DNA from 3 places in the Streptomyces sp. TG1A-60 genome. Region 1 is predicted to be linked to each of the others. Evidence: riboswitches for the same ligand, from Rfam matches in the RefSeq annotation. Region 1 holds a riboswitch; each other region holds the start of a gene.
What was found. Region 1 has a riboswitch for cyclic di-AMP ahead of WBG99_RS12965 (NlpC/P60 family protein). Riboswitches for the same ligand answer to the same signal wherever they lie in the genome.
Positions count from the first base shown of each region.

Region 2: it holds a riboswitch for cyclic di-AMP, as region 1 does, so the genes downstream of both, WBG99_RS31225 (C40 family peptidase) here and WBG99_RS12965 (NlpC/P60 family protein) in region 1, are expected to answer to the same signal.
Region 3: it holds a riboswitch for cyclic di-AMP, as region 1 does, so the genes downstream of both, WBG99_RS18920 (M23 family metallopeptidase) here and WBG99_RS12965 (NlpC/P60 family protein) in region 1, are expected to answer to the same signal.

Region 1 is NZ_CP147520.1:3,117,840-3,127,380, forward strand. Features, by position in the region: partial or broken gene WBG99_RS12950 (alpha/beta fold hydrolase) at 578-1,437, shown strand; gene WBG99_RS12955 (peptidoglycan DD-metalloendopeptidase family protein) at 1,819-3,396, shown strand; partial or broken gene pcrA (DNA helicase PcrA) at 3,478-6,008, opposite strand; cyclic di-AMP (ydaO/yuaA leader) riboswitch at 6,250-6,424, shown strand; gene WBG99_RS12965 (NlpC/P60 family protein) at 6,433-7,629, shown strand; gene WBG99_RS12970 (hypothetical protein) at 7,664-8,017, opposite strand; gene WBG99_RS12975 (NlpC/P60 family protein) at 8,503-9,541, shown strand, end outside.
Region 2 is NZ_CP147520.1:7,096,379-7,105,919, reverse strand. Features, by position in the region: gene WBG99_RS31235 (ATP-dependent Clp protease proteolytic subunit) at 7-648, shown strand; gene WBG99_RS31230 (hypothetical protein) at 655-972, shown strand; cyclic di-AMP (ydaO/yuaA leader) riboswitch at 1,304-1,523, shown strand; gene WBG99_RS31225 (C40 family peptidase) at 1,527-2,000, shown strand; gene WBG99_RS31220 (DUF6328 family protein) at 2,076-2,624, shown strand; gene WBG99_RS31215 (ATP-binding protein) at 2,629-3,054, opposite strand; gene WBG99_RS31210 (helix-turn-helix transcriptional regulator) at 3,301-4,161, shown strand; gene WBG99_RS31205 (DUF397 domain-containing protein) at 4,171-4,395, shown strand; gene WBG99_RS31200 (8-amino-7-oxononanoate synthase) at 4,453-5,580, opposite strand; gene bioB (biotin synthase BioB) at 5,820-7,028, shown strand; gene WBG99_RS31190 (adenosylmethionine--8-amino-7-oxononanoate transaminase) at 7,021-8,310, shown strand; gene bioD (dethiobiotin synthase) at 8,312-9,049, shown strand; gene WBG99_RS31180 (LuxR C-terminal-related transcriptional regulator) at 9,134-9,541, opposite strand, start outside.
Region 3 is NZ_CP147520.1:4,383,527-4,393,067, reverse strand. Features, by position in the region: gene WBG99_RS18945 (asparagine synthase-related protein) at 1-5, opposite strand, end outside; gene WBG99_RS18940 (MFS transporter) at 720-2,144, shown strand; gene lhgO (L-2-hydroxyglutarate oxidase) at 2,329-3,540, shown strand; gene trmB (tRNA (guanosine(46)-N7)-methyltransferase TrmB) at 3,825-4,658, shown strand; gene WBG99_RS18925 (PrsW family intramembrane metalloprotease) at 4,738-6,039, shown strand; gene WBG99_RS18920 (M23 family metallopeptidase) at 6,294-7,352, opposite strand; cyclic di-AMP (ydaO/yuaA leader) riboswitch at 7,363-7,524, opposite strand; gene WBG99_RS18915 (PP2C family protein-serine/threonine phosphatase) at 7,830-8,882, opposite strand; gene ribA (GTP cyclohydrolase II) at 9,086-9,541, opposite strand, start outside.

The DNA.
Region 1 (9,541 bases):
CTGAAACGACTACAACCAACCCGTAACAGACCAGAGCCTGACATGTCACGCCAACCGCGCGAAGTGAATGAACGTTGTCCCCAGCATCCCGCAACCGGCAGTTTCACGGTGGAGAGCGAGGGGGAAATCACCCGTGGGACACGTTCGCCGCGCACTGCTCCCGGTTTCCGCGGCTCACGCGTCGCGGGGACTTGAGTGATCGCCCAGGCGATCGCGGCATCCGGACCGTTCGCGGGGCCGACTGCCACAGGGCCCCGTGGCGTGCGCGTCACGGGGGAAGCGTGCGCAAGGAGAGTCGTCAGAGGGGTGCCGCGTCCGTTCCACCGCCTGCGGGAGGTCAGGGTGGCGGGGCGGATCGGCACCGGCAGACGGCAGTTGGCAGGGCAGCGGGGAGTCAGGAAGGGCCGACCCCTCGTCGCGTGATCGGCGCCTCACGCGTCGTACACGCACCGCGCGGCGCGTACGACACACGCATCGCGTCACCCCCACCCCGCCACCCGCCGCCCACACCACGACTTTCCACGAGGGCACACGGGGAGGCACAGGCGTCCGCCCGTCTGCCGACGGGAGGTCGGGCATGAAGGTCACCAGGGCGGTAACGCCCTTGCTGCCGCTCTGCGAGCGGCTCCTGCCCACCAGACCGGCGGGGATTTCCGCCGCCCTCCTCAGGGCGACCGCCCTGGAGCTGGCGATCCTCGCCGGGCATCTGCTGCTCTACCCGTCCGGGATGACGCAGGAGCGCCGGGTCGCCCCCACGCCTCCCCCGCCCGACGCCCCCCGGCTGCCGACCGAGGAGAAGCCCCCGGCCATCCTCCTGCACGGCTTCATCGACAACCGCTCGGTCTTCGTCCTGCTCCGCCGCTCCCTCGCGCAGCACGGCGGCCGGCACATCGAGTCGCTCAACTACTCCCCCTCACCTGCGACATCCGCACCGCCGCCGAGCTGCTCGGCCGGCATGTCGAGGACATCTGTGAGCGCACGGGCCAGGAGCAGGTGGACATCGTCGGTCACAGCCTCGGCGGACTGATAGCGCGGTACTACGTGCAGCGGCTCGGCGGCGACAGCCGCGTCCGTACGCTCGTCACGCTCGGCACCCCGCACGGCGGCACCCGTGTCGTGCCGCTGGCGAACGCGCACCCGATCGTCCGGCAGATGCGGCCGGGTTCTCAGGTACTGGAGGAGCTGCGGGAGCCTGCGCCGGGATGCCGTACGCATTTCGTGGCGTTCTGGAGCGACCTCGACCACCTGATGGATCCGCTGGAGACCGCCTGTGTCGAGCACCCGGACCTGATGTCGCGGAACATCCGGGTCACCGGCATCGGCCACCTCGCCCTGCCCGTTCACCCCGCCGTCGCCACCGGAATACGGCAGGCGCTCGACACTTCCCTGACCGGTGCCGCCACCGCCGCCGACCCGGGCGGCCTGACCGTCGCGTGAGCCCGACAGCTCACGCGAAAACGCGGTGACCCTCGCCACTACTGGAAGGCGAAACAGGGACGTAAGGCGATAAACGCCGCGCAAGCCCACGCGCCCGCCTCACGACACCCCTCCACACGGCAACAACGCGCCCCACCTCCGGCACGCCGTCACCCGGAGAAAGCACGCGCCCCCGTCGGCGCGGCCGTCCCACACGGCCACCCGGTATCGAACAGGCTTCGAACGCAAAGCCAAAGTCGTGCCCACAGACCGCCGAAAGACGCTCGAATGCCCGTTTCCTGTGCGCCCGAAACCCGTTGAAGATTGTCGCGCCCGCGCACCGCCGGGTACAGTCACCGCACTGCTCTGCCAGCCCCTGCCGTCGAGGCGAAAGAGAAGTTGGTGAACGATCGTCACCCGTCGGGGACCGCAACACCCTCGACTCCGGCTTCCGAAGCCGACCCGGCGCACTACGCGTCGTACGGCCACCAGGAAGTCGGCTACGGCGACTTCACCACGTACGGCGACTACACCGCCACAGGTTTCGCCTCCGGCACGGGTCCCCACACAACCGTCACCGGAACCTTCGAAACCGACCCTCTTTTCGGTGATCTTCCCGGCAAGGACACGGGCACCGGCTCAAACGACGCCTCTCAGTGGGCGACGGGCAGCCACCGGACACTGAACTACGACCCGTACGCCGCACAGCACCAGGCCGCGTACGACACGGGCAGCTACGACACGACGCCCTGGTCGGCCGATCACGAGCATCTCGCCGCGGTCCCCGCGCAGTCCACGAGCCCCGACGTCAGTGGCCAGTGGGACGCGCGCGGCTGGCTGCACGCCGACGCCGAACAGCTCGGCGAGTCCGGCCAGTTGGAACAGAACGACCAGACCCAGCAGTGGGTCGGCACCCAGCACTTCGACACGGGCGCGTTCGACGCCACGCAGTGGAACAGCGACGGCACGCCGGCCACCGACGAACACGACGCCGCCTCCGACTCGTACGACGCGCACGAGCACCCCCGGACCGAAGTGGTGGACTTCTCGGCCGAGGCCGTGGACTTCGCCCAGCAGGCGACCGCCACCTTCGAGCAGGTCACCCCGCACGACCAGGACCAACCCCCCTCCGCCGACGACGGGTTCGAGGCCGACGACGCCACACTCCTCGACGGCGAGGAGGAGGCCTCCCCGGCGGCCACCAAGAGCGCGAGCCCTGGTCGCGCCGCCGCCCGCGCGGCCTCGCGGTCACGTCGGCGCGCTCCGGCCAAACGTTCCGCCCTGCTGACCGTGGCCGTTCCGTCGGCCTGTGTCATGGGTGTCGCGGGCATCGCGGCGGCCTCCGTCGGCGCCGTGTCGGACGACTCGGAGACGACGGCGACGGTCAAGTCGGACGTCACCGCCGTGAAGCCGTCCACCGCCAACAACCAGCTCGACACCCAGCTGGAGCGCCTCTCCGCCGAGGCGGACGACTTCGCCGAACGGGCGAGCCGGACCCAGGAGCGCATCGACCTCAAGACCCAGCAGGAGCTTGAGCAGAAGAAGGCGGCGGCCGAGGCGGCCCGCAAGGAGCGGCTGCGTCCGAAGTTCGCCCTGCCGGTCTCCAAGCTCGGACTCAGCGCGTACTACGGGCAGTCCGGCGTCAACTGGATGTCCCTGCACACCGGCATCGACTTCCCCGTCTCGTACGGCACCCCGGTGCTGGCCGCGACCGACGGCACCGTGCGCACCGAGTGGAACAGCGCCTACGGCAACATGGTCATCGTGACGGCCAAGGACGGCACCGAGACCTGGTACTGCCACCTCTCCACGTACAAGGTCGCCTCGGGTACGACCGTCAAGGCCGGCGACACCATCGCGTACTCGGGTAACTCGGGCAACTCGACCGGCCCGCACCTGCACTTCGAGGTGCACCCGGCGGGCGGCTCCGCCATCGACCCCCTGTCGTGGCTGCGCAGCCACGGGCTGGACCCGGCGTAACGGACTCCGGCGCGACGGATACGGGAACGAAGACAGGGCCCCTGCTCAGCAGGGGCCCGAGTCATGTCACCGAAGAGCTCGCTACAGCTTCTCCACCGGCGCATAGCGCAGCAGCAGCCGCTTCGGCTTGGTGTCGCCGAAGTCGATCGTCGCCTCCGTGTTCGCGCCAGTGCCCTTGACGCCGACGACCGTGCCGAGGCCGAACTGGTCGTGGGTGACGCGGTCGCCGACGGCCAGGGAGACGACCGGCTTCTCGGCGGCGGTGCGGCGGGTCGCGAAGCCGGACGCGCCGGAGGCGGAGGACCGGGAGCGCGAGGACGACAGCGACGACGCGAGGCCGGCGGCAGGGCCCGAGGAAACCGGCGCGGAGGCACCCGTCCGCTTCCACTCCAGGTGGGTGGCCGGAATCTCCTCCAGGAAGCGGGACGGCGGGTTGTAGGAGGGCTGGCCCCAGGCGCTGCGCAGCGAGGACCGGGTGAGATAGAGCCGCTCACGGGCGCGGGTGATGCCGACGTACGCGAGGCGACGCTCCTCCTCCAGTTCCTTGGTCTGGCCGAGGGCGCGCATGTGCGGGAAGACACCGTCCTCCATGCCGGTCAGGAAGACGACCGGGAACTCCAGGCCCTTGGCGGTGTGGAGGGTCATGAGCGTGATGACGCCCGAGCCGTCCTCCTCCTCGTCCGGGATCTGGTCGGAGTCGGCGACGAGGGCGACCCGCTCCAGGAAGGAGGCGAGCCCACCGGCCGCCGCTGCCGCGCCCGCTTCCCCGCCCTCACCCGGGGTCGCGGTCTCGCTCCCGCCGGTCTCCTGCTCGAACTCCAGGGCCACGGCGGCGAGTTCCTGGAGGTTCTCGATGCGGGTCTCGTCCTGCGGGTCCGTGGAGGCCTGCAACTCGGCCAGATAGCCGGTCCGTTCGAGGACCGCCTCCAGGATCGTCGCCGCTCCGGCGCCGGAGTCGACGACGGTCCGCAGGTCCTCCATCAGCGTGTTGAACCGCTTGACCGCGTTCGTCGACCGGGCCGCCATGCCGTACGCCTCGTCGACGCGCTTCAGCGCCTGCGGGAAGCTGATCTTCTCGCGCTGCGACAGCGCGTCGATCATCGCCTCGGCACGGTCGCCGATGCCGCGCTTGGGCACATTGAGGATGCGGCGCAGCGGGACGGAGTCCTCGGGGTTGGCGAGGACACGCAGATACGCGAGGACGTCCCGGACCTCCTTGCGCTCGTAGAAGCGGACGCCGCCGACGACCTTGTAGGGCAGGCCGACGCGGATGAAGACCTCTTCGAAGACACGGGACTGGGCGTTCGTACGGTAGAAGACGGCGACGTCTCCGGCCTTCGCGTCGCCCGCGTCCGTCAGCCGGTCTATCTCCTCGGCGACGAACTGTGCCTCGTCGTGCTCGGTGTCGGCGACGTACCCGGTGATCCGCGCGCCCGCGCCCGCGTTCGTCCACAGGTTCTTGGGGCGGCGGGACTCGTTGCGCTCGATGACCGCGTTGGCCGCGGAGAGGATCGTCTGCGTGGAGCGGTAGTTCTGCTCCAGCAGGATCGTCGTCGCGTCCGGGTAGTCCTCCTCGAACTGGAGGATGTTACGGATGGTCGCGCCGCGGAAGGCGTAGATCGACTGGTCGGCGTCACCCACGACGCAGAGCTCGGCGGGGGGCACGTCCCACTCGCCGGGCGGTACGTCGACGGGGTGCTCTGAGGTACCGACCAGCTCTCTGACCAGGGCGTACTGTGCGTGATTGGTGTCCTGGTACTCGTCGACGAGGACATGGCGGAAGCGGCGCCGGTAGTGCTCGGCGACGTCCGGGAAGGCGCGGAGCAGGTTGACCGTCGTCATGATCAGGTCGTCGAAGTCGAGTGCGTTCGCCTCACGGAGGCGGGACTGGTAGAGCGCGTAGGCCTGGGCGAGGGTCTTCTCGAAGCCGTCGGAGGCCTGGGCTGCGAAGTCCTCCTCGTCGATCAGCTCGTTCTTCAAGTTCGAGATCTTGGCGCTGAAGGACTTGGGCGGGAAGCGCTTGGGGTCGAGGTCCAGGTCACGGCAGACGAGCGCCATCAGCCGCTTGCTGTCGGCGGCGTCGTAGATCGAGAAGGAGGACGTGAAGCCGAGCTTCTTGCTCTCCCGCCGCAGGATGCGGACACACGCGCTGTGGAAGGTCATGACCCACATCGCGGTTGCGCGCGGGCCGACGAGCTGCTCGACGCGCTCCTTCATCTCGCCCGCGGCCTTGTTGGTGAAGGTGATCGCGAGGATCTGGCCCGGGTGGACATGCCGCTCACCCAGCAGGTGCGCGATGCGGTGGGTGAGCACCCGCGTCTTGCCCGAGCCGGCGCCGGCCACGATGAGCAGGGGGAGCCGGCGTGCACCACGGCCGCGCGCTGGTTCTCGTTCAGCCCGTCCAGGAGCGCCGCCGCGTCGAGGGCGGGGCGGGCGGCGCCGTCGCGGTAGTACGCGTCCCGGTTCGGCGGCAGGTCGAACTTCCCGCCGAACAGGTCGTCCGGAAGCGGCTCCGGCACGTGATCGTCCTCGGGCGGCGGCGGGGGTCCCTCGTCATGGCCGCGGGGGGCCTGGAGGTCCGCCAGGAAGCTGTCGTCAAAGAGGCTGCTCATCGCTCTCCGAGTCTAGGCGCCCGCACTGACAGCGAGGGGCCGCCCCGGGAAGTCCGCGCCCACTACCCAACGGAACCACCCCGGAACGCTGAGCGATCGAGCATATCGCCTATCGCGCCGAAGGGGCCAAGGTCACGAAAACGTATCGGACATATCGAACACCAACCTTCACACGAGCCACACCAGTTGGCTAGCTTTTCCCCTCAGACCATGCGACCCAACCGGCGAACGTCGCCGGGCCGCACGGCCTCCGCCGAGTCCGGCACGCCTCCCGTGGCAGCCGGAGCCGGGGACCCACCGAACTCTGGGGTGAATCGACCCGACCGCCGCTCGCGGCAAGGGTCGTAGGGCAGACCTTCCGAAAGCTTGCGCCCGAACCCGACAGCTAACTCGGTAGGCGGACAACGGAAGGAGACGCCGAACCATGGCGCCGCACCGCAAGCCGCGTCCGACCGGCCGAACACGCGCGGGCATACGCACACCCGCGCTCGCCACGGCCGCCCTCACCTCCGTGGCCCTGCTCTCCCAGACGGCCACCGCCGCTCCGTCGGCCGACGACAAGCCGAGCCTGGAGGAGGTCGAGAAGAAGGTCGACGACCTCTACCGTCAGGCCGGGACGGCGACCGAGAACTACAACGCGGCCAAGGAGAAGACGTCCCAGCAGAAGAAGAAGGTCGACACCCTCCTCGACGACGTCACCGAGCGCACGGAGAAGCTCAACGAGGCACGGGAGCAGTTGGGGTCGTTCGCCGCCGCCCAGTACCGCGCGGGTGCGGCAGCCCCCGACCAGGCGTCACTGCTCCTGGCGGACGACCCAAAGGACTACTTCGACCAGGACCAGCTGATGGGCCGGTTGACGGACCGCCAGAAGGGCGCCGTCGACGCGTACGTCACGCAGCAGGCCGAGGTGACGGAGCAGCGCCGGAAGGCGAGCGACAGCCTCGAACAGCTCACCGAGTCGCAGAACGCCCTCAAGACCAGCAAGGCCGAGGTCCAGGCGAAGCTCGCCGAGGCCCGCCGGCTCCTCTCCACGCTCACCGCCGAGGAGAAGGCCCGGCTCGCCGCGATCGAGCAGCGCGAGCAGGAGGAGGCCGAGCGCAGGGCTGACGAACTGACCCGCCGGCAGGCGGCGGCCCAGTCGGCGACCGAGGAGACCCTGGGGGCACCAAGGGCCCAGGGGACCCCGGAGGGGGCTCCCACCGGCGCGGAGACGTTCGCCACCGGCACCGAGACCTCCGCCCCGGCCGAGGACGCCACCTACGCCTCGAAGGCCGCCAAGGCCCTCGCCTTCGCCCGCGCCCAGGTCGGCAAGCCGTACGTCTGGGGCGCGACCGGCCCCGGTTCCTACGACTGCTCCGGCCTCACCCAGGCCGCCTGGAAGGCCGCCGGCGTCGACCTCCCCCGCACCACCTACGACCAGGTCACCGCCGGCACCGCCGTCTTGCTCGCTGATGCCAGGCCCGGCGACCTCGTCTTCTTCTACGACAACCTCGGCCACGTCGGCCTCTACATCGGCAACGGCATGATGATCCACGCCCCGAAGCCGGGCGCGTACGTGCGCGAGGAGTCGGTCTTCTACGACGGGGAGTCGTCGATCCGCAGCGTGCTGCGACCGGCGTAGGCGACGGCGCTCGGGCAGCCGGCGTCGGGTGCCGTCAGGTCCAGAGGACCGCGATGAAGACGTTCACCGTCGTCAGGGCGCCCACCAGCCCGAACAGCCGCTTCTCCACCGTCTCCTCGTCCCGTTTCACGTACACCAGCCCCAGGATCACGATCAGCAGCGCCAGTTTGACGCCGATCTTGATGTTGTTGACGGGCTGGTCGTCGGCCTGGTTGAGGCCGACGAGGAGGGCGCCGGTGACGAGCATGACGAGGGCACCGTGGAACATGGCCGGGACGAAGCGTGCGGTGCCCTGGCCCATGGCCTTCAGCTGGGTGAGGAAGCCTCCGAGGAGGGAGGCGATGCCGATGATGTGGAGGGCGACGAAGAGGTGGATGAGTACGTCCATGGGCGGAGCCTAATGAGAGGCCCGTGTGGTCTCGGGCACCGGGGCGGGTGCGGGGTCGGTGCTCCGTGGCGCCCGGGACGCGGTCCCCGACGCTGAACGACCTTGCATATATGCGCTCCATAGCACCATCCCGTCCCCGCCGGGCTCGGAATCGCCGCATCGGTCATCGCACAGCGTGAAGTTGGCGGCGCCCGGGAGGGATCACGGTCACATACGGTCACCCCGCGGTCGGTGCACGCCACTTCCGCACAACGCGTTACCGGGCCGATACGCCCCGGCTTAGCGTCCTTCATCAGGTGACCGACTCCCCACCGCCGCCCGGGCCAGGGGCGGCAGTCGGACACCACCGCCGAGAAGGTCCGGCGGCGTCCCGCTCCCCCTGTGCGGGCCGCCGCCGGACGCGTCACCGCTCCCCCAAGCGGTCCGTACGCGCAGATGGTGTTCGTACACGGACGGCGGTCGTACGGAGAGGACGTGGAGTCCACGTGGCAGCGCACCGCAAGCCCAGACAGCGATCACTCGGCGGCCATACCGTCCGCGCTGCCGCGACGTTCGCCCTCGCGGGCGCGGCGACCGCGACCGGCTTCGACGGCACCGGGCACGCTGATCCACACCTCACGCCTGAGCAGGTCAAGGCGAAGGTGGACAAGCTGTACCAGGAGGCGGAGGTCGCCACCGGGAAGTACAACGGGGCCAAGGAGAAGGCCGACAGGGCTCAGGAGAACCTCGAAGAGCTGCGCGACCAGGCCGCCCGCCGCACCGACCGGCTCAACTCAGCGCGCGACGAGCTCGGTTCGCTGGCGGCGGCCGAGTACCGGAGCGGGGGCATGGACCCCTCCTGGCAGCTCGCCCTCTCCGGCGATCCCGACCGTTACCTGGACGGCGCCGCCTTCGTCGAGCGGGTCGGCAGCCGTCACGCGGCGGACGTGTCGTCCGTACGGCAGCAGTTGCTGGAGATCGAACGGCTGCGTGGGGCCGCCCGCGTCGAACTGGGCACGCTCAAGTCCCGGCAGGCGGAGCTGAGGCGGCACAAGAAGACCGTCACCTCGAAGCTCAGCAACGCGCGCCAGCTGCTCGGCCGCCTCACCGACGAGGACCGGGTGCGGTTCGGCAGCGCGGGTGGCGCCACCGTGCACGCCTCGCGCTCCTCCGCCTCGTCCCGGCACAGCCTCACCGGCCCGGTCTCCCCTGCCTCCGCCACCGCCGACGCCCCGGACTCCCGCGCCGCCGCAGCGGTCTCCTTTGCCTACTCCAAACTCGGCAGCCCGTACGTCTGGGGCGCCACCGGCCCCAACGCCTTCGACTGCTCCGGCCTCACCCAGGCCGCCTACCGCTCCGCCGGCGTCTCCCTCCCCCGAACCACCTATGCCCAGATCAACGCCGGCCGCCGCGTCTCCCGCTCCGAACTCCGCACCGGCGACCTCGTCTTCTTCTACTCCGGCATCAGCCACGTCGGCATCTACGTGGGCAACGGCCAGATGGTCCACGCTCCCAATCCATCGGCCCCGGTGCGCGTGGCCCCTC
Region 2 (9,541 bases), 4.0 Mb from region 1:
TGCCCCATGCCCGCGAACCGACCGACGGCCCGTTATGTGCTGCCCGAGTTCACCGAGCACACCAGTGCGGGTCACCGGACGATGGATCCGTATGCCAAGCTCCTGGAAGAGCGGATCGTGTTCCTCGGGACGCAGATCGACGACACGTCGGCGAACGACGTGATGGCCCAGTTCATGCACCTCGAACACCAGTCGCCCGACCGGGACATCTCGCTGTACGTCAACTCGCCCGGCGGCTCGTTCAGCGCGATGACGGCGATCTACGACACGATCCGGTTCGTCACCTGTGACGTGGAGACGATCTGCCTGGGGCAGGCGGGATCGTCCGCCGCGGTGCTGCTGGCAGCGGGCACACCGGGCAGGCGGTTCGTACTGCCGGGCGCGCGCGTGGTGATCCACCAGCCGGCGCTGGCCGGCCGGATCGAGGGCCAGGCGAGTGACCTCGCGATCCAGGCCGCGGAGTTGACGCGCAATCGCCGGAAGCTGGAGGAGATGTTCGTCCGGCACACGGGGCAGAGCCCGGAGCGGATCAGCGCCGACATCGAGCGGGACACGTTCCTCGACGCTGAGGCGGCGGTCGAGTACGGGCTGGCCGACCAGGTCGTCCCGAGCCGCAGGGCCTCGGGCGCGCTCCCCGGCGCGAGGTGAGTGTCGATGCTCCCTCCCGAACTGCCGCCGCTGCCCGCCCTCACGCGCGCCGAGGCTGAGCTGATCGACCGCTATCTGGACGTCGTCGACCTGGTCGGCCGGATCAATCCGGCGCGCCCCGGTGACACGTACCGCGGACTGCGGGCGGCGCAGGCGCTCGTCGCCAAGGCGACCGCCCTGCGCGACGCGCTCGAACTGATGCACAGGCGCGGCGAGAACGAGGTACACGCCCCCACCCTCGCGCGGTCCCTGCGCGTGCTCGACGGCGAGCGGCGGGCGGCCCTGGTCTCACTGCCGCCGAAACCGGAGGACTCGCCTGCCTGAACCCATCCCGGGTCGGCCGCCGTACTACTGACGGGCCGTCCGGCCCGGGGTTCGCGCACTCCGGACGGCGTAGCACGATCGACCTATCGGCCCATACGTCGCAAGGAGCTGTGAAGTTGCGCAACGCGCCTACCGCACAGCCGGAATACATCATTCCGGTGCTGGTACGGGCCTCCTCGACCCGTTGGACACAACAGCCGAAAAGGCTCTGTCCACCCGAACGGGTGAGTGGTGAGTAAGACCACAAACCACCGGTTCCGTTGGGAATTTCGGACTTGAGTGCGTCAAGATCCCTTCCTGACGACAAGCCCCCGCCACAGCGGCGGGGCGATCCGGGTGGACGCCGAGTCCTGCCGCCGCCCGGATGACCGGTCGACAGGAGTGCATCGGCAGGAGTGGAGGACCCAAGTACGACGGGTCGCCGGAACGGTCGGCTCCACATGGAGACGCCGCGCCGAGCAGCCCTTGGGGTGAAGCCGCGTCAGCGGCCGGGCAACTTCGCCAGCCCGAATCCGACAGGTCATCCTTCACAGGCGGCTGACGAAGGGTTGCGCATGACTGCGCTGAATCGTGTCCCGTCGCTGTTGACCCGGGCCGGTACGGCCTCGGCTCTCACCATCGCCGCCGTGAGCGGCAGCATCGTGGTACCGGGCGCCGCATCCGGCGCCGAGGCCGCCACCGCGGCGTCGAAGGCACTCAAGGTCGCGGCTTCCAAGAAGGGCTCCCCTTACCAGTACGGAGCCGCCGGTCCAGGCAGGTTCGACTGCTCAGGGCTGACGCTCTACTCGTTCAAGAAGGCGGGCAAGAAGCTGCCCCGTACTGCTCAGCAGCAGTACAACAAGACGAAGCACATCTCCGCGAGCAACCGCAAACTCGGAGACCTCGTCTTCTTCCACTCGGGATCGAGCGTCTACCACGTCGGTATCTACGCGGGGAAGGGAAAGATCTGGCACTCCCCGAAGACGGGTGACGTCGTCCGGCTGCAGAAGCTCTGGACGAAGAGCGTCTGGTACGGCCGGGTCCGCTGACCAGCCGTGGGGGCGGCGGAGATCTCCGCCGCCCCCACGGGCGTGCCACGGGCCGAACTGGTTACTCGTTCGCCCATGGCCGACGAACGCACCCGCCCCGCACGCAACGAGACGCCCCTCGAACGCGCCGACCGCAACTTCTCCGAGCTGCTGCAGGAGCTGCGGGTCACCCAGACCGGGGTGCAGATCCTCTTCGCGTTCCTGCTGACGCTGGCCTTCACGCCGCGCTTCCCGGACCTGGACTCCGTACAGCGCGCCACCTATGTCACCACCCTGCTGCTGGCGGTCCTCGCGGCGGCGCTCTTCACCGCCCCGGCCGCCCTGCACCGCTCGCTCTTCCAGCAGAACGCCAAGCCCGCCATCGTCCAGGTGTCGTCCCGGCTGGCCACCGCGGGCCTCATCGTGCTGATGCCGGCCCTCGCCGGGTCCGTCCTGCTCGTCGTGGACGTGACGCTCGGCCGGGCGGCCGGGATCGTCGCCGGGGCGGGCACGTTCCTCGCGTGCCTGACCCTGTGGGCCGTGCTCCCGAAGCTCGTGGGACGGTCCGCCGGTAACACCGGCACGACGCCGACACCGCCTCCGGGCGAGACCCCCGTCAGGGCTCCTGCGGACCACCGGACCTGACCGGTTACGCGGGAACCGTCCAGGGCAGTTCGATCGCCACCGTCTTGCCGCCCTCCCGGGTGGGTCTGACGCTCAGCCTGCCGCCGCACTCGGCGGTCAGGCAGCGGACGATGACCATGCCCCGGCCGTTGTCCTGCTGGACGGCGGCGGGCAGACGTTTCGGAAAGCGCGGATGGCTGTCGGTGACGCCGATGCGCAGCTGCTCGTCCCGGTCCAGCGCGATGTCCACGGTGAACGTGGGCGACTGACCGAAGGTGTGCTGGACGGCGTTGGTGGCGAGTTCGGACACGATCAGGCGCACGGTCTCCGCGATGTCCGTGCCGCTCGGCAGGCCCCATTCGGCCAGCACCTGGGCGACGTATCTTCGGGCCGCGGACACCGAGGCGGGATCGCTCGGCAGAGTGACGGATGCTTCCTGGTGATCTGCCATGGCGAGTCGTCCCTTTCCCACGGGACCGGTGTCCGACAGGGAGCGGATGGTTCGAGTACGGTCCCGGACTGGTGCTTCGCGCCAGACTGCCACTACCTGGGCCGTCACGGGTGGCGATCCACCAGGATGTGCATATATCTGTCGCTCGAAGCGGTGAACTCTCCGACGACCGACCGTATTCGGGCGGGGTCTTCGTCCATCCTCTGTCGTCACCCCGGCTTCGCACGCCGAGCGGAAGGAGAACCCATGCAGTACGGTCCGGCTGTGCGCCGCCGCAAGCTCGGTGCCGAGTTACGCGTTCTGCGTACCCGCTGCGGTCTGACGAGCATCGAGGCGGCCCATCGGGTCGGCTGGCACCAGTCCAAGGTGAGCCGGATCGAGACGGGCGCCAGCGGGGTGAAGCCCGTGGATGTACGCAGGCTCCTGGACGCGTACGGGGTCGACGACAGCGAGCTCCGGGAGCTGCTCCTGGCGTTGGCGGGCTTTGAGGACGGTGGTGGACGGCACAACTGGTGGCACGCCTACCGGGGCGTACTGCCGCCGACGTACCGGGACTTCATCAGCCTGGAGTCGCAGGCCGGCGGGATACGGACGTTGGAGACCTCGGTCGTGCCGGGCCTCCTGCAGATTCCCGAGTACGCCCGGGCGGTGACCCGGGCCGCCGTGGAGGGTTTGGAAGACGACAAACTCGACGCGCTGGTGGAAGTGCGGCTCGCCCGGCAGGAAGTCCTGCGCGCGGACCCGCCGATGGAGCTGAGCGCCGTGCTCGACGAGGGCGTTCTACGACGCGAGGTGGGCGGTCCCGAGATCATGGCCCGGCAGCTGGGCCGTCTGGTCGAGGCGGCGCGACTCCCTCAGGTACGACTACAGGTGCTGCCGTTCACTGCCGGGGCACACATCGGCGTCACCGGCCCTTTCGTAATCTTCTCATTTAAGAGCACATCTGATCTTGACGTGGTTGTTCTCGACCACTTGACGAGTAGCCTCTACCTTGAGCGGAAAGAAGACCTCAAGGCCTATGTCGAGGCCTTCAACACCCTTCAAGTCCACGCCCTTTCACTCGAGGACTCGTTGGATTACATCGCCGGGCTCGCTGCCGGCGCGTAAGGAGGCACCATGTCCGCACTGCCTCGGAACGTGACCACCAGTACCGAACTGCACGGGGTGCGATGGCTGCGCAGCAGCCGCAGCACCGGAATGAACAACTGCGTCGAAACGGCCCGCCCCGGGTCCGGCCGCTGGGCCGGACTCGTGGCCGTGCGCGACTCGAAGAACACGGCGGGGCCCGCCCTGCTGTTCGACCCCGAGGCCTGGGAGGGATTCGTCACCACGCTTCGATGAGCACCAACGGCAACACACGCACATCCGCTCACGGCGGCACTCGGCCGGGACGCCGACTCACGGTCGCGTATCGCCGATGATCCCCACGGCTCGGTCGATCTGCCCCTCGGTGAGATCCGCCCGGGCGGTCAGCCGCAGCCTCGAAATGCCGTCGGGCACGGACGGTGGGCGGAAGCAGCCGACGGCGAGACCCGCCGACCGGCAGTCCGCCGCCCACCGCACCGCCTGCTCGGGGGACGGTGCGCGCACGGACACCACGGCGGCGTCGGGCCGCACCGCTTCATGGCCCGACGCCGTCAGCCGTGCGTGCAGCTCTCTCGCCACCTCGCGAGCCCGCGCGGCGCGCTCCGGCTCACGGCGCAGCAGCCGGAGCGCGGCGAGGGCCGCGCCGGCCGCGGCCGGGGCGAGGCCGGTGTCGAAGATGAACGTACGGGCGGCGTTGACCAGATGGTCGATGACGGGCGCCGGGCCGAGGACCGCGCCGCCCTGGCTGCCCAGCGACTTCGACAGGGTGACCGTCACGACGACATCGGGGTCGCCCGCGAGCCCGGCCGCCTGCGGCGCGCCCCGGCCGCCGTCGCCCAGGACACCGAGGCCGTGCGCGTCGTCGACGACGAGCCCGGCGCCGTACTCGCGGCAGGCGGCGGCCAGTGCGGTCAGCGGGGCGGCGTCCCCGTCCACGGAGAAGACCGTGTCGGAGACGGCGACGGCAGGACCTCGGCGGGTGCTCAGCGCCTTGCGGACGGCGTCGGGGGCCGCGTGGGCCACGACCTGGGTGGTGCCCCGGGCCAGCCTGCAGCCGTCGATGAGGGAGGCGTGGTTGCCCGCGTCCGACACGACCAGGGAGCCGTGCGGGGCGAGCGCGGTGACGGCGGCGAGGTTGGCCGCGTAGCCGGAGGAGAAGACCAGGGCGGCCTCGAAGCCGCAGAAGTCGGCCAGTTCCCGCTCCAGCTCGCCGTGGAGCTCGGTGGTGCCGGTGACCAGCCGGGACCCGGTGGCCCCGCCGCCCCACCGGCGCGCCGCCCCGGCGGCTCCCTCGGTGATCTCCGGGTGTCGGGCCAGACCCAGGTAGTCGTTGCTCGCGAGGTCGAGGAGCGGCGAGTCGGCGGGGCGGGGGCGCAGGGTCCGTACGAGCCCGGCCCGGCGGCGCGCCGACGCCTGCTCGTCGATCCAGCCGAACGCCATGGGTCCTCCGGGGTGGTGTGGGCGGCCCACGGCGTCGGAGCGGTCACGGGCAGCGCGGCGGGGGCTTTCGCGGACAGTGCTCGCGGGCAGGGCTTTGTGGGCAACGATTTGTAGGCAGTGCACAGACACTAATGGCACGAACGGCCGCCCACGATGTGGCGATACCCACACGTCGAACCGACTCTGTTGTCGGGAGTCTCCTTGGCCGGGAGCGGTCCCGTAGGACAGGATCGGCTCTCATGGACCTGCTGAACACGCTGGTGGACAAGGGGCTCCGGCGCGAGCCGCTGAGCCGTGCCGAGGCGCTCGCCGTCCTCGGCACCTCCGACGACGAGCTGTTGGACGTGGTGGCCGCGGCCGGGAAGGTGCGCCGGCACTGGTTCGGCCACCGGGTGAAACTGAACTATCTGGTCAACCTCAAGTCGGGCCTGTGCCCGGAGGACTGCTCCTACTGCTCCCAGCGGCTCGGCTCCACCGCCGGCATCCTCAAGTACACCTGGCTCAAGCCCGACCAGGCCTCCGAGGCCGCCGCGGCCGGGCTCGCCGGGGGCGCCAAGCGGGTCTGTCTGGTGGCGTCCGGGCGCGGTCCGACCGACCGGGACGTGGACCGGGTCGCCGGCACCATCAAGACGATCAAGGAGCAGAACGAGGGCGTCGAGGTGTGCGCCTGTCTCGGTCTGCTCTCCGACGGCCAGGCCGAACGGCTGCGTGAGGCGGGCGCAGACGCCTACAACCACAACCTCAACACGTCGGAGTCGACGTACGGCGAGATCACGACGACGCACACGTACGCCGACCGTGTCGACACGGTCCAGAAGGCGCACGCGGCGGGGCTCTCGGCCTGCTCCGGCCTGATCGCGGGCATGGGGGAGAGCGACGAGGACCTGGTCGACGTGGTCTTCTCCCTCCGCGAACTGGACCCGGACTCGGTACCGGTCAACTTCCTGATCCCGTTCGAGGGCACCCCGCTCGCCAAGGAGTGGAACCTCACCCCGCAGCGCTGTCTGCGGATCCTGGCCATGGTGCGGTTCGTCTGTCCGGACGTCGAGGTGCGGATCGCGGGCGGCCGTGAGGTCCATCTCCGTACGATGCAGCCGCTCGCCCTGCACCTTGCCAACTCGATCTTCCTCGGTGACTATCTGACCAGCGAGGGCCAGGCCGGCAAGGCCGACCTGGAGATGATCGCGGACGCCGGGTTCGAGGTCGAGGGCACGGACCGGGTGACGCTGCCGGAGCACCGGGGCGGTGGCTGCGGGGGCCGGGAGAGCGCCGGGTGCGGGTCTCACGAGGCAGCCGGGTGCGGGTCCCCTGAGGGCGCCGGGTGCGGGTCTCACGAGGGCGGTGGCGTGTGCGGTTCTCCCGCCGAGGCACCGGCGGGAGAGGCTCGTACGGACCTCGTCTCCGTACGCCGTCGGGGTGCCGGAACGGATCTCGCGCCCAATGCCTGACCTGCCCCACCCGACCGTGCCCGAGCTGCTGGAACTCGACCGGCGGCACGTGTGGCATCCGTACGGGCCCATGCCCGGCCGGCGGGAACCGCTCGTCGTGGAGTCCGCGAGCGGGGTCCGGCTGAAGCTCACCGACGGCTCGGGCGAGCTGGTGGACGGCATGTCGTCCTGGTGGTCGGCGATCCACGGCTACAACCACCCGGTGCTCAACGAGGCGGCGCGCGAACAGCTGGGGCGGATGAGTCACGTCATGTTCGGCGGGCTCACCCATGAGCCCGCCGTGCGGCTGGCGAAACACCTGGTCGACATGGCGCCCGAAGGTCTGGAGCATGTCTTCCTCGCCGACTCGGGGTCGGTCTCCGTCGAGGTCGCGGTCAAGATGTGCCTGCAGCACTGGCGTTCGCTCGGCCGCCCCGGCAAACGGCGCCTGCTCACCTGGCGCGGCGGCTACCACGGCGACACCTGGCAGCCGATGTCGGTGTGCGACCCCGAGGGCGGGATGCACGAGCTGTGGCAGGGCGTCCTGCCCCGGCAGGTGTTCGTGGACGCGCCGCCGGCGGACTACGAGGAGTCCTACGCGGAGCTGCTGCGCGCGGCGATCGAGCGGCACGCGGACGAACTGGCCGCCGTGATCGTGGAGCCGGTGGTGCAGGGCGCGGGCGGGATGCGGTTCCACTCCCCCGCCTATCTGCGGGTGCTGCGCGAGGCGTGCGACGCGCATGACGTGCTGCTGGTGTTCGACGAGATCGCCACCGGGTTCGGGCGTACGGGCGCACTGTTCGCGGCGGACCACGCGGCGGTGACGCCGGACGTGATGTGCGTCGGCAAGGCGCTGACAGGCGGCTATATGACCATGGCGGCTGCCCTGTGCACCGCCCGGGTGGCCGAGGGCATCTCGCGGGGCGAGGTGCCGGTGCTGGCCCACGGGCCCACCTTCATGGGCAATCCACTGGCGGCGGCCGTCGCCTGTGCGTCGATCGAGCTGCTGCTGGGCCAGGACTGGCTCGCGGAGGTCGAGCGGATCGGGAGGGGACTGCGGGAGGGGCTGGCACCGGCTCGCGACGTGCCGGGGGTGAAGGACGTACGCGTCCTCGGCGCCATCGGCGTGGTCCAGCTCGACCACGCGGTGGACATGGAGGCGGCCACCTCCGCCGCCGTGCGCGAGGGCGTGTGGCTACGACCGTTCCGCGATCTCGTCTACACGATGCCGCCGTACGTCACGGGCGACGAGGACGTGGCACGGATCGCCCGCGCGGTGCGCGCGGCGGCGACGGAGGGATGACATGACGGTCCTGGTGATCACGGGGACGGGCACGGAGGTCGGCAAGACGGTCACCACGGCGGCCGTCGCGGCGGTGGCCCTCGCGTCCGGCCGGTCCGTGGCCGTCCTCAAGCCCGCGCAGACCGGTGTACGGCCGGACGAGCGTGGTGACGCGGCCGAGGTGGCCCGGCTCGCGGGCGCCGCCACGGCTCGTGAACTCGCCCGCTATCCCGAACCGTTGGCCCCCGCGACGGCCGCCCGGCGGTCCCGGCTCCCGCCGGTGCGGCCCGAGGACGTCGCCGAGGCGGCGGCCAAGCTGGCCGTCGAACACGACCTGGTGCTGGTCGAGGGCGCGGGCGGGCTGCTCGTACGGTTCGACGAGGAGGGCGGCACGCTGGCGGACGCCGCGCGGTCGCTCGGCGCTCCCGTGCTGCTGGTCGCCTCGGCGGGACTGGGCACCCTGAACACGACCGAGCTGACGGCCCGTGAACTCGCCGTGCGAGGGGTGCGGTTGACGGGCGTCGTCATCGGCAGCTGGCCGAAGGCCCCGGATCTGGCGTCCCGTTGCAACCTCACCGACCTTCCGGTGGTCGCCGGGGCTCCACTGCTGGGGGCGGTGCCGGCGGGGGCGGGGGCGTTGGAGCCGGTTGGCTTCCGGGCGGCGGCGGGAAACTGGCTGGCGCCGACGCTCGGTGGTACGTGGGACGCCGGGGCCTTCACCGCGCGGGAGATCGCGAAAGCCCTCCCCCGTTGCCCCTGAGCCCCACGGACAGTGCGCCCGGCGCTGTCCGGCTGCGCCCACCCCTTCTGCCCCGCGGAACGGGTGGGCGCAGCGGTAACAGCGTCAGCCGCGGGCATCGCCCTCCCCCAGCAGCCGTACCAACTCGATCCTCGACCTGATACCCAACCGGGAGAACACGCCCCGCAGATGGTGGTCGATCGTGCGAGGGCTGAGTTGCAGGCGGGCGGCGATCTCCCGGTTGGTGGCACCGTCGGCGGCCATGCGGGCGATCAGGAGTTGCTGGGCCGTGAGGCGGGTGGCGAGGTCCTCGCCGCCGGGTGTCACGGCGGCGCGCTCCCCCAGGGCCCGGAGTTCGGCGCGGGCCTGGACGGCGCAGTGCGGGGAGCCGAAGTACTCGAAGGCCTCCAGGGCGCTGTGGAGGCGGTCGCGGGCCTCGGTGCGGTCGCGGAGCCGGCGCAGGGCGCTGCCGAAGAGCAGTTCGGTGCGGGCGCGTTCGAAGTCGCGGGTGCC
Region 3 (9,541 bases), 1.3 Mb from region 1:
CGCATCGACGCCTCCACAGGCTGTGGACAACCAGTGCACCGCACGAACGGCTCCCATGCTGCCACGAAGGAGGCCCCCAGGAGGGCGTGCGGGACGGCTTGCACACCGGTAAATGCGCCCCCGGGGAGCCTTCAGTGCTCCCCCCTCAGGCCCTCAAGTGGCCCTTGAAGTCGGGCGGTCGGCCAAGGGCGACCCCGGGTCTACGACGTGAATGCGCCCCCGCTACGCTCCCCCAGAACACCTGACGCGCCCTCAACAGACGTGGTCGGAGCGGTATTCACCCTCGACAACCACCGTCGATTTTCGGCCAAATCGTCCTCGAAGGGCGGAGGGCGCACACCCTCAGCATCACCCCCGATGACGACGGAGTGTCAACGCACAGTCCGGGAGGCGGAGTTCGCCCCCCGGACCGGTCCGCCGCCCGCGGGGACGAAGGCGGCGGTGTCCCCCAGCCCACTGGATCCAGTACAGCGGGCCGACCCACGCACCTTCATGGAAGCGCTCTCCCGGTGGCCGGAGAAGAGCGCACGGGCAGGCGCACAGCCACACAGCGGGAGCACGTGGCAACACTCCGTACTGTGGCCGCACTTTCGCACGGACCACAATCCCGCCATCCGGATTTGGGCCCCTTAACGCTTGGGATGCGGCGAACTACGCTGGGTTTACGAATGCCGCGTGCCTATGCCGCCGCGGCAGCCGTCTGTTCGAGGGGTGGCTCAATGTCCAGGGAGCAACGCGGGCCGAACGAAAAACTCGGCACCGTTCTCGCCCTCGCGGGAATCAGCAACGCAGGGCTCGCGCGTCGCGTCAACGACCTTGGCGCCCAACGCGGGTTGACCCTTCGCTACGACAAGACCTCGGTGGCGCGGTGGGTCTCCAAGGGCATGGTCCCCCAGGGCGCCGCGCCCCATCTCATCGCGGCCGCCATCGGCCAGAAACTCGGCCGCCCGGTACCGCTCCACGAGATCGGCCTGGCGGACGCGGATCCCGCCCCCGAAGTGGGCCTCGCCTTCCCCCGTGACGTCGGACAGGCGGTGCGCGCCGCGACGGAGCTGTACCGCCTCGACCTCGCCGGCCGCCGCGGCGGCACCGGCGGCATCTGGCAGTCCCTCGCCGGATCGTTCGCGGTGAGCGCTTACGCGACACCCGCCTCACGATGGCTGATAACCCCGGCCGACAGCTCGGTGGCGCGCGAGGCGGGCTCCGCCGAGGGCTCCGGGTCGCCGCTGAAAGTCGGCCACAGCGACGTGCGGAAGTTGCGGGAGGCCGCCGAGGACGCCAGGCGCTGGGACTCCAAGTACGGAGGCGGCGACTGGCGTTCGTCGATGGTGCCGGAGTGTCTGCGGGTGGAGGCCGCGCCCCTGCTGCTCGGGTCGTACTCCGACGAGGTGGGCCGCGCGCTGTTCGGAGCGTCCGCGGAGCTCACCCGCCTCGCCGGCTGGATGGCTTTTGACACGGGTCAGCAGGAAGCCGCGCAGCGGTACTACATCCAGGCGTTACGGCTCGCGCGCGCGGCGGCCGACGTGCCGCTGGGCGGGTACGTGCTGGCCACGATGTCCCTGCAGGCGACCTACCGCGGCTTCGGCGACGAGGGCGTCGACCTCGCGCAGGCCGCGCTCGAACGCAACCGGGGGCTGGCCACCGCCCGCACGATGAGCTTCTTCCGGCTCGTCGAGGCGCGTGCCCACGCGCGCGCGGGAGACGCCGTGGCGGCCGGGGCGGCCCTCAAGGCGGCCGAGGGCTGGCTGGAGCGGGCCCGCGACGGCGACAACGACCCGTCCTGGCTCGGGTTCTACGGCTACGACCGGTTCGCCGCCGACGCGGCGGAGTGCTACCGCGACCTCAAGGCTCCACGTCAGGTGCGCCGCTTCACCGAGCAGGCGCTGTCGCGGCCGACGGAGGAGTTCGTACGCTCGCACGGGCTGCGGCTCGTCGTGTCCGCGGTCGCCGAGCTGGAGTCCGGCAACCTCGATGCGGCGTGCGAGCAGGGGGTACGGGCGGTGGAGGTCGCGGGGCGCATTTCCTCGGCCCGCACCACCGAGTATGTGAAGGATCTGCTGCACCGGCTGGAGCCGTACGGGGATGAGCCGCAGGTGATCGAGCTGCGGGAGAGGGCGCGGCCTCTGTTGATGACGCCGGCGTAGGTTTTCGGGTGCCCACGCGTCCGCCGGGTTGGTGAGGCGTCTGCCGCCCCGGGTGCGTCGTGGTTGACCGCGCAGTTTCCCCGCGCGCCTGGAGGGGCGCGTGACCGGCGTCATGAAGACGTCTCCCGGGTTTGAGGGCATTGTCAGTGGTGCAGTGCACTATCGGAGTCGGGAGGTGGGGCGCGTGCGGAGGCAGGGCGCGTACGACTGTGATGTGCTCGTGATCGGCGGCGGGATCGTCGGGCTGTCGACGGCGTATGCGATCACACGGGCGGCGCCGGGCACGCGCGTGACCGTGCTGGAGAAGGAGCCCGGACCGGCCCGGCACCAGACGGGTCGCAACAGCGGGGTCATCCACAGCGGGATCTACTACCGCCCCGGGTCGCTGAAGGCGCGGTACGCGGTCAAGGGCGCCGCCGAGATGGTCAAGTTCTGCGCCGAGTACGGCATCGACCACGCCGTCACCGGGAAGCTGATCGTGGCCACCGAGCGATCGGAGCTGCCCCGGCTGCACGCCCTGGTGCAGCGTGGCCGGGAGAACGGGATTCCGGTGCGGGAGCTGGGACCCGCCCAGATCACCGAGTACGAGCCGGAGGTGCGCGGGCTCGCCGCCATACAGGTCGGCACCACCGGGATCTGTGACTTCGTGGGGGTCGCCCGGCAGCTCGCACGGGCCTCCGGCGCCGAGATCCGGTACGGCGCCGAGGTCGAGCGCATCGACCGGCGGGCCTCGCTGGGGGTCGCCGTACGGGTCCGGGGCGGCGATGTCGTGCGGGGCCGGGTGCTGGTGAACTGCGCCGGGCTGCACTGCGACGAGGTGGCCCGGCTGACCGGCGACGATCCCGGGATGCGGATCGTGCCCTTCCGGGGGGAGTACTACGAGCTGGCGCGGCCCGACATGGTCCGGGGGCTGGTGTATCCGGTGCCCGATCCGGCGTTCCCCTTCCTCGGGGTGCATCTGTCCCGGGGCATCGACGGAGGCGTGCACATCGGACCCAACGCCGTGCCCGCGCTGGCCCGCGAGGGGTACGGGTGGGGGACCGTGCGGGCGCGGGAGCTGGCGGCGACCCTGGCGTGGCCCGGCTCCTGGCGCATAGCCCGACGGCACTGGCGGTACGGGGCGGGGGAGCTTCGGCGGTCGGTGTCGAAGAAGGCGTTCACCCGGGCGGTGCGGCGGTTGCTGCCGGGGGTCTCGGAAGGCGACCTCGTGCCTGCGGCGGCCGGGGTGCGGGCTCAGGCCGTGCTTCGGGACGGGACACTCGTGGACGACTTCCTGATCAGGGAGGGGGCGCGGGCGGTGCACGTGCTGAACGCGCCTTCGCCCGCGGCGACCGCCTCCCTGCCGATCGGCAGGGAGGTCGGCCGGCGGGCGTTGGGGGCGCTCGCCGGGGTGTGACGGGCGGCAAGCCCCTTGGTCTTCGTGGCACCCGGCGACTGGGGCCGGGCGGGGCGGGTTCCGCTCACCGGCGCTCGCCGGATGCAGCTGCGCCCGCCCTCCCCCTCTCGACTTCGCTTGAGCGGGACGGACCTCCATCGCCCAGCGGCACGGCTGCCCGCAGCCGCGCGCAGCGGCATGCGCATGTCGGCAGCCGTGGGCATGGCGGCGGCTATGCATGTCGGCAGCTGTGCATGGCGGCGCCTGCGACGGGCGTCTTGGGGGAGTCGTAAAATCGGGGCACTGTGTCTGACTCCGCCAATACTCCCGAGCCCCGCACCTCCGGTGCCTCCCTTCGGCGTACCCGGGTCAAGGGTGAGCCCCGCTTCCCCGACGGGCCGAAGGCGGATCCCGCCGGGTCGCATTTCGAGCGGCGGATCAGGAGTTTCCAGCCTCGGCGGAGTCGGGTGACGGCCGGGCAGGCGGACGCGTTGCAGCGGCTGTGGCCCAAGTGGGGGCTGGACATCGACGGTCGGGCGCTGGACCTCGTCGAGTTGTTCGGGAACGAGAAGCCCGTCGTACTGGAGATCGGGTTCGGGATGGGAGAGGCGACGGCGCAGATGGCCGCCGCCGATCCGGAGACCAATGTGCTGGCCGTGGACGTGCACACGCCTGGCCAGGGGAACCTGCTGAGTCTCGTGGACCGGGACGGACTGTCCCATGTGCGGGTCGCCAACGGGGACGCGATCATTCTGCTGCGGGAGATGCTCCCGCCCGGCTCGCTGGACGGGCTGCGGGTCTACTTCCCCGATCCCTGGCCGAAGAAGCGGCACCACAAGCGGCGGCTGATCCAACCGGAATTCCTCACGCTCGCCGCGTCACGGCTCAGGCCGGGAGCGATCGTGCACTGTGCGACGGACTGGGAACCGTACGCCGAGCAGATGCTGGCCGTGCTGACCGCTCATCCGGAGTTCGAGAACACCCGGCCCGACGGTGGGTTCGCGCCACGTCCCGGCTTCCGGCCGCTGACCCGTTTCGAGGGACAGGGGCTGGACAAGGGTCATGTCGTGAACGATCTGCTCTTCCGCCGCGTACAGCAGCGAGAGCAGGAGTCCGGACAACCCCCCACAGACGCCTGACGGCCTTCCGTCACAGCCGCGCGAGCGCGGCACCACGCACCGTCGCGGGCGGCTCCCATCCCTCGTTAGGGTCAATGCAATGGCCACCAGTCCCCCTTACCCGACGCATCCCAGCGGCCCTGCCGGTGGGTATGCGTTCAGGCCCACGCGCTGGTGGCAGCGGACGAACGTCCTGTACGGCGCGCTCATCGGGCTGCTCGGGGTCTCCGGGCTCGTCATCCTCGCCCTCGTCCGTGAACAGACCGGCACCGAGGGGTTCCTGGTCGGGCTCGGACTCGCGGTGCTGCCCGTGCCGTTGCTCATGGCGGCGTTCCGGTGGCTGGACCGGGTGGAACCGGGGCCCTGGAAGAACCTGGTCTTCGCGTTCTCCTGGGGGGCGTGCGCGGCGGCGCTGATAGCCATCGTGGCCAACAGCTTCGCGACCCGGTGGATCGCGACCGCCACCGCCGATCCGACGCATGCCGACACTCTGGGTGCCACCGTCATAGCGCCCGTCGTGGAGGAGACCGCCAAGGCCGCGGCCGTCCTCCTGGTGTTCCTCTTCCGGAGGCGGGACTTCACCGGCGTCGTGGACGGGGTGGTGATCGCGGGGTTCACCGCCACCGGGTTCGCGTTCACCGAGAACATCCTGTATCTCGGGACCGCGTTCGGGACGGATCAGCTCAGCGGGGGAAGCGGGCTGGCATCGGTCACGGCGGCCACGTTCTTCGTGCGGGTCATCATGTCGCCGTTCGCGCACCCGCTGTTCACCGTGCTGACGGGCATCGGGTTCGGGGTCGCGGCATTCGCCCCGGAGTGGCAGCGGACCCGGCGGATGCTCGTGCCGGTGGGCGGACTGTTGCTCGCCGTGGGGATGCACGCGATCTGGAACGGGTCGTCGGCGTTCGGGGAGTACGGCTTCTTCGCGGTGTACGCGGCGTTCATGGTGCCGGCGTTCGGGCTGCTGACGTGGTGGGTGATCTGGACGCGGCAGCGGGAGTTGCGGATCGTCCGGCAGGCGCTGCCGGCGTACGCGGCGGCGGGGTGGCTGACGCCGACGGAGCCGTACGCGCTGGGGTCGATGCGGGCCCGGCGGGTGGCGCGGGAGTACGCGGCGCATCACTTCGGCAAGGCGGGGGGCCGGGTGGTCGCGGAGTACGAGACATACGCGACGAAGCTGGCGTTCCTGCGGTACCGGGGGCTCCGGGGGAGCGCCGGGCGCGACTTCGTGCTCCGCGAACGTGAGCTGCTCTTCGAACTGTGGCGACGCCGGGAACTGGCGCGGCCCGCCCTGGGGTATGCGGGGCAAGAGGCCGGTGGCGGGTACGGGTACCCGGGGTACGGGCGCCCGGTGCCGTACGGGCTGACGCCGTATCCCACGTACAACCCGTATCGCTACTAGCTAGACCGTTCGCGGACCGACGGGCGGGCCGGGGCCGACAGGTACGGCGAGCGCCCATCGGGCCGGACGCGACGGACGCAGCCGATGCGGCCGATGCGACAGGCGCGGCAGACGCGGCAGACGCGGCAGACGCGGCAGACGCGGCAGACGCGGCAGGATGACGAACGCCGCGTAGGCCTCAAGGGCTCACGCGGCGTACAGCCGCAAGGACCACCGGGCCTCACCGGTCGGCAGCCTTGCGGAGCTCGCTCGTTCTACGGGTTCAGGCCCTTGCTGCGCAGCCAGGCCGCCGGGTCGATGCCGCCCCCGCCGGCCGCGTGGACCTCCAGGTGGAGGTGGGCTCCGGTGACGTTGCCGGTGGCGCCGACGCGGCCGATGACATCGCCGGTGGCGACCTTCTGGCCGACGCTGACGCCGATGGAGGACTGGTGGGCGTACCAGATCTCAGTGCCGTCATCGAGGGTGAGGACGGTCTTGTAACCGTACGAACCCTCGTAGCCGGCCTGCGTGATGGTGCCGCTGTGGACGGCCTTGATGAGGGTGCCGGTGGGGGCGGCGAAGTCGAGGCCGGTGTGGTAGCCGGAGGACCAGTAGGGCCCGGCCTGGCCGAAGGCGGAGGTGAGGGTGTAGGAGGAGGTGGGAAGCGTGAACTGCTTGGCCAGGGCGGCGAGGCGCTCGGCTTCCTTCTTCCTCTCGGCCTCCTCGGCCGCCTTCTGCTTCGCGGCGGCTTCCTTGGCCTCGGCCGCCTTCTTCTCCTCGGCGGCCTCCTCGGCCGCCTTCTCCGCGGCGGCGGTCTGGGCCGCCTCGGCGGTGGCCTTGTCGAACGCGTCCTGCTGGGACTCGGCCTGCGCGATGATGCGGGCGCGGAGTGCCTCGCCGGCGTTCGCGGCGCCCTGCTCGGTGTCGGCGGCGATCAGGCCGGCGCTGCTGAGCGGGGTGGTGGAGGCCTGCGGCTCCGGCGTCTCGGTGTCGTCCTCGAAGACCGAGCCGACGTTCGGCACGTCGGGCAACGATATGGACACCGGAGGCTTGCCGGACTGCGCGCTGGCCATGCCGGCGCCGCCGACGGCGGCTATGACACCGACGCCGAGAACCGTGGAGCTCCGGGCCAGTCCGCCACGGGCGAGTCCGCCGCGCGGCTTGGCCACGCGGTGTCGGCCGCGAAGGGGGCGAATGGATTCCTCACTGGGATTCCACTCCTGCCAAGGGCCCTCGTTGTCACTGTTGTAGCTGCCGTAGCCGAACGTCTGGCTTTCGCCGTCGCGTTGGCTCGGTTCGAACGGGGCTTCGGTCGCGGACCGGTTTGACGCCACGTGGGCGTACTCCTTCCTTCCTCCTCGCCTACCGGGTTAGCTGACGGGTTCGGAGCAGGAAGGTCTCCTACGCGCGTAAACCGGTCGTGCGTGCTGCCACGACGGCTTCCGTGCGATTCACCCCAGAGTGGTGGTTCCCCGGTTCCCTTGCGGGATTCGGCGCGTGAGCACGGAGCCGTCTCTTGTGACGGCTGGGACGACCGCGCTGCGTTATCGAACGTTAATAGACGCGAGTACTCCATTCCAAGCTGTTCTGGATGATCGTTCCGGCTTTCACGCTGGACTTACGGGTCACGAGGGGCGGAAAGCGGGCGAGTTGACCTTGCCTCAGGATCAATCAGGAGTAGCAGACTCCCTGAGCACGCGTCAGTCGGTATACGGAGGAAGACCAAACGAACACGCCTCGTGATGTCGATCACGGGAGATGTGAGAGAGACGTGTGGGCCGCCGCACGAGGAGCGGTGTGCGAGGGGGGCGTCAGGTGCGGCGGACCGCCAGGAGCGCCATGTCGTCCGTCGTACGACCGCCCGTGTGCCGGCGTACCTCCTCGGAGAGGGTCGCGAGCAGGGCGCGCGGGGCGGAGAAGGTACGGCCGGAGAGCCGCTCGGCCGGGTCGTAGAAGACGCCCCGGGCGTCCCGCGCCTCGGACAGGCCGTCGGTGTAGAAGAGCAGCGTGGCGCCGGGCGGGAACACGGTGTCGTCGGCGCGGTCCGGCCAGGCCCCCAGGTCGTCCATGCCGAGCGGCAGCGCGGGGTGCGGCGCGTCCAGGATGCGCACGGTGCCGTCGGCGTGCAGCAGCAGGGGGGACGGGTGGCCGCGGTTCACGGTCCGGGCGCGGCCGGCACCGTGCGGGAACTCCGCCAGTACGGCCGTGACGAACCCCTCGTACCGCTCCGTCGCGTCGCGCCGTGTGGCCTCCCGCCGCGTCGACTCCCGGGCCAGCGCCCGCTCCAGCCGCTGGACGACCGCTTCGAGCGTCGACTCCTGCTCGGCCGCCTCCCGGAACGCCCCGATCAGCACCGCCACCTCCGACACCGCCCCCAACCCCTTGCCGCGCACATCGCCCACGATCAGCCGCAGGCCGTGGGGCGAGTCCTGCACGGCGTACAGATCGCCCCCGATCGACGCCCCGGTCTGCGCCGCCTCGTACCGCGCGGCGATCTCCAGCCCGCCGATCCGCTCCTGCGGCACCGGCAGTACGGCCCGCTGCGCGGCCTCGGCGATCTCGTGGGCGGTGGCGAGCCGGGCGTCGCTGCGCCGGGCGAGACGGTTGATGAGCACGGCCAGTACGGCGACGGTGGCCACGGTCACGACCTCGGTGACCGCGTCCTCATGGCTCGTGTCGTCATAGAGGATCCGTACCGTGATGCCGGCCACCGAGGCGACGCCGGTGGTCACCGTGCCGTGGAGCGAGTAGAGAGGGGCAGCCACGAGGGGCGCGGCGGTGAAGAAGGGGACGGCCGTGAACTCGCTCGGCGTGAAGTGGTCGTAGAAGAGGCCCGTCGTGATCAGCAGGACGGGGAGGACCAGGACGAGGGTACGGGTGCGGGAGAACCGCCTGCCGGCCGGCTCCCTCGCGCCCTCCGCATCCTCTGACTGCCCCACGGATACAGGGTTTCCGTGGTCGGGGCGCCGGGCTAGTCGGTGGGGCCGAGTGGGCTAGTGGGCGCACCGCCGGTTCGCCCTCGCCCCCACCCGGTACCCGCCTGCGCCCCGGCCCCGTCCCCCGGGGCTCAGCCGGCCGTCAGTTCCGGCAGGTGCGTCAGCTCCGGGAGGGGGAGCGTGTGCTGGGTCTGGAGGACCTTCGCGCGGAGGTAGCGGACGTTGTGGGCGGTGGTGAAGACACCCGTGGGGACACGGTGCCGGACGCCGACGCCGAGGTCGCGGAGTTGCTGCGCCTTGTCGGGGTTGTTGGAGAGCAGGTCCAGCTCGTCGAAGCCGAGGGCGGCCAGCATCTGGGCCGCCGCCGTGTAGTCGCGGGCGTCCTCCGGCAGTCCGAGCGCCGCGTTCGCCTCGTAGGTGTCGAGGCCCTGGTCCTGGAGGGCGTACGCGTCGAGCTTGTTGTAGAGGCCGATGCCCCGGCCCTCCTGACGGAGGTAGAGGAGGACGCCCCCTCGGTCGGCGATCCGCTCCACCGCCTCGCGCAGCTGCGGACCGCAGTCGCAGCGGGCCGAGCCGAAGACGTCGCC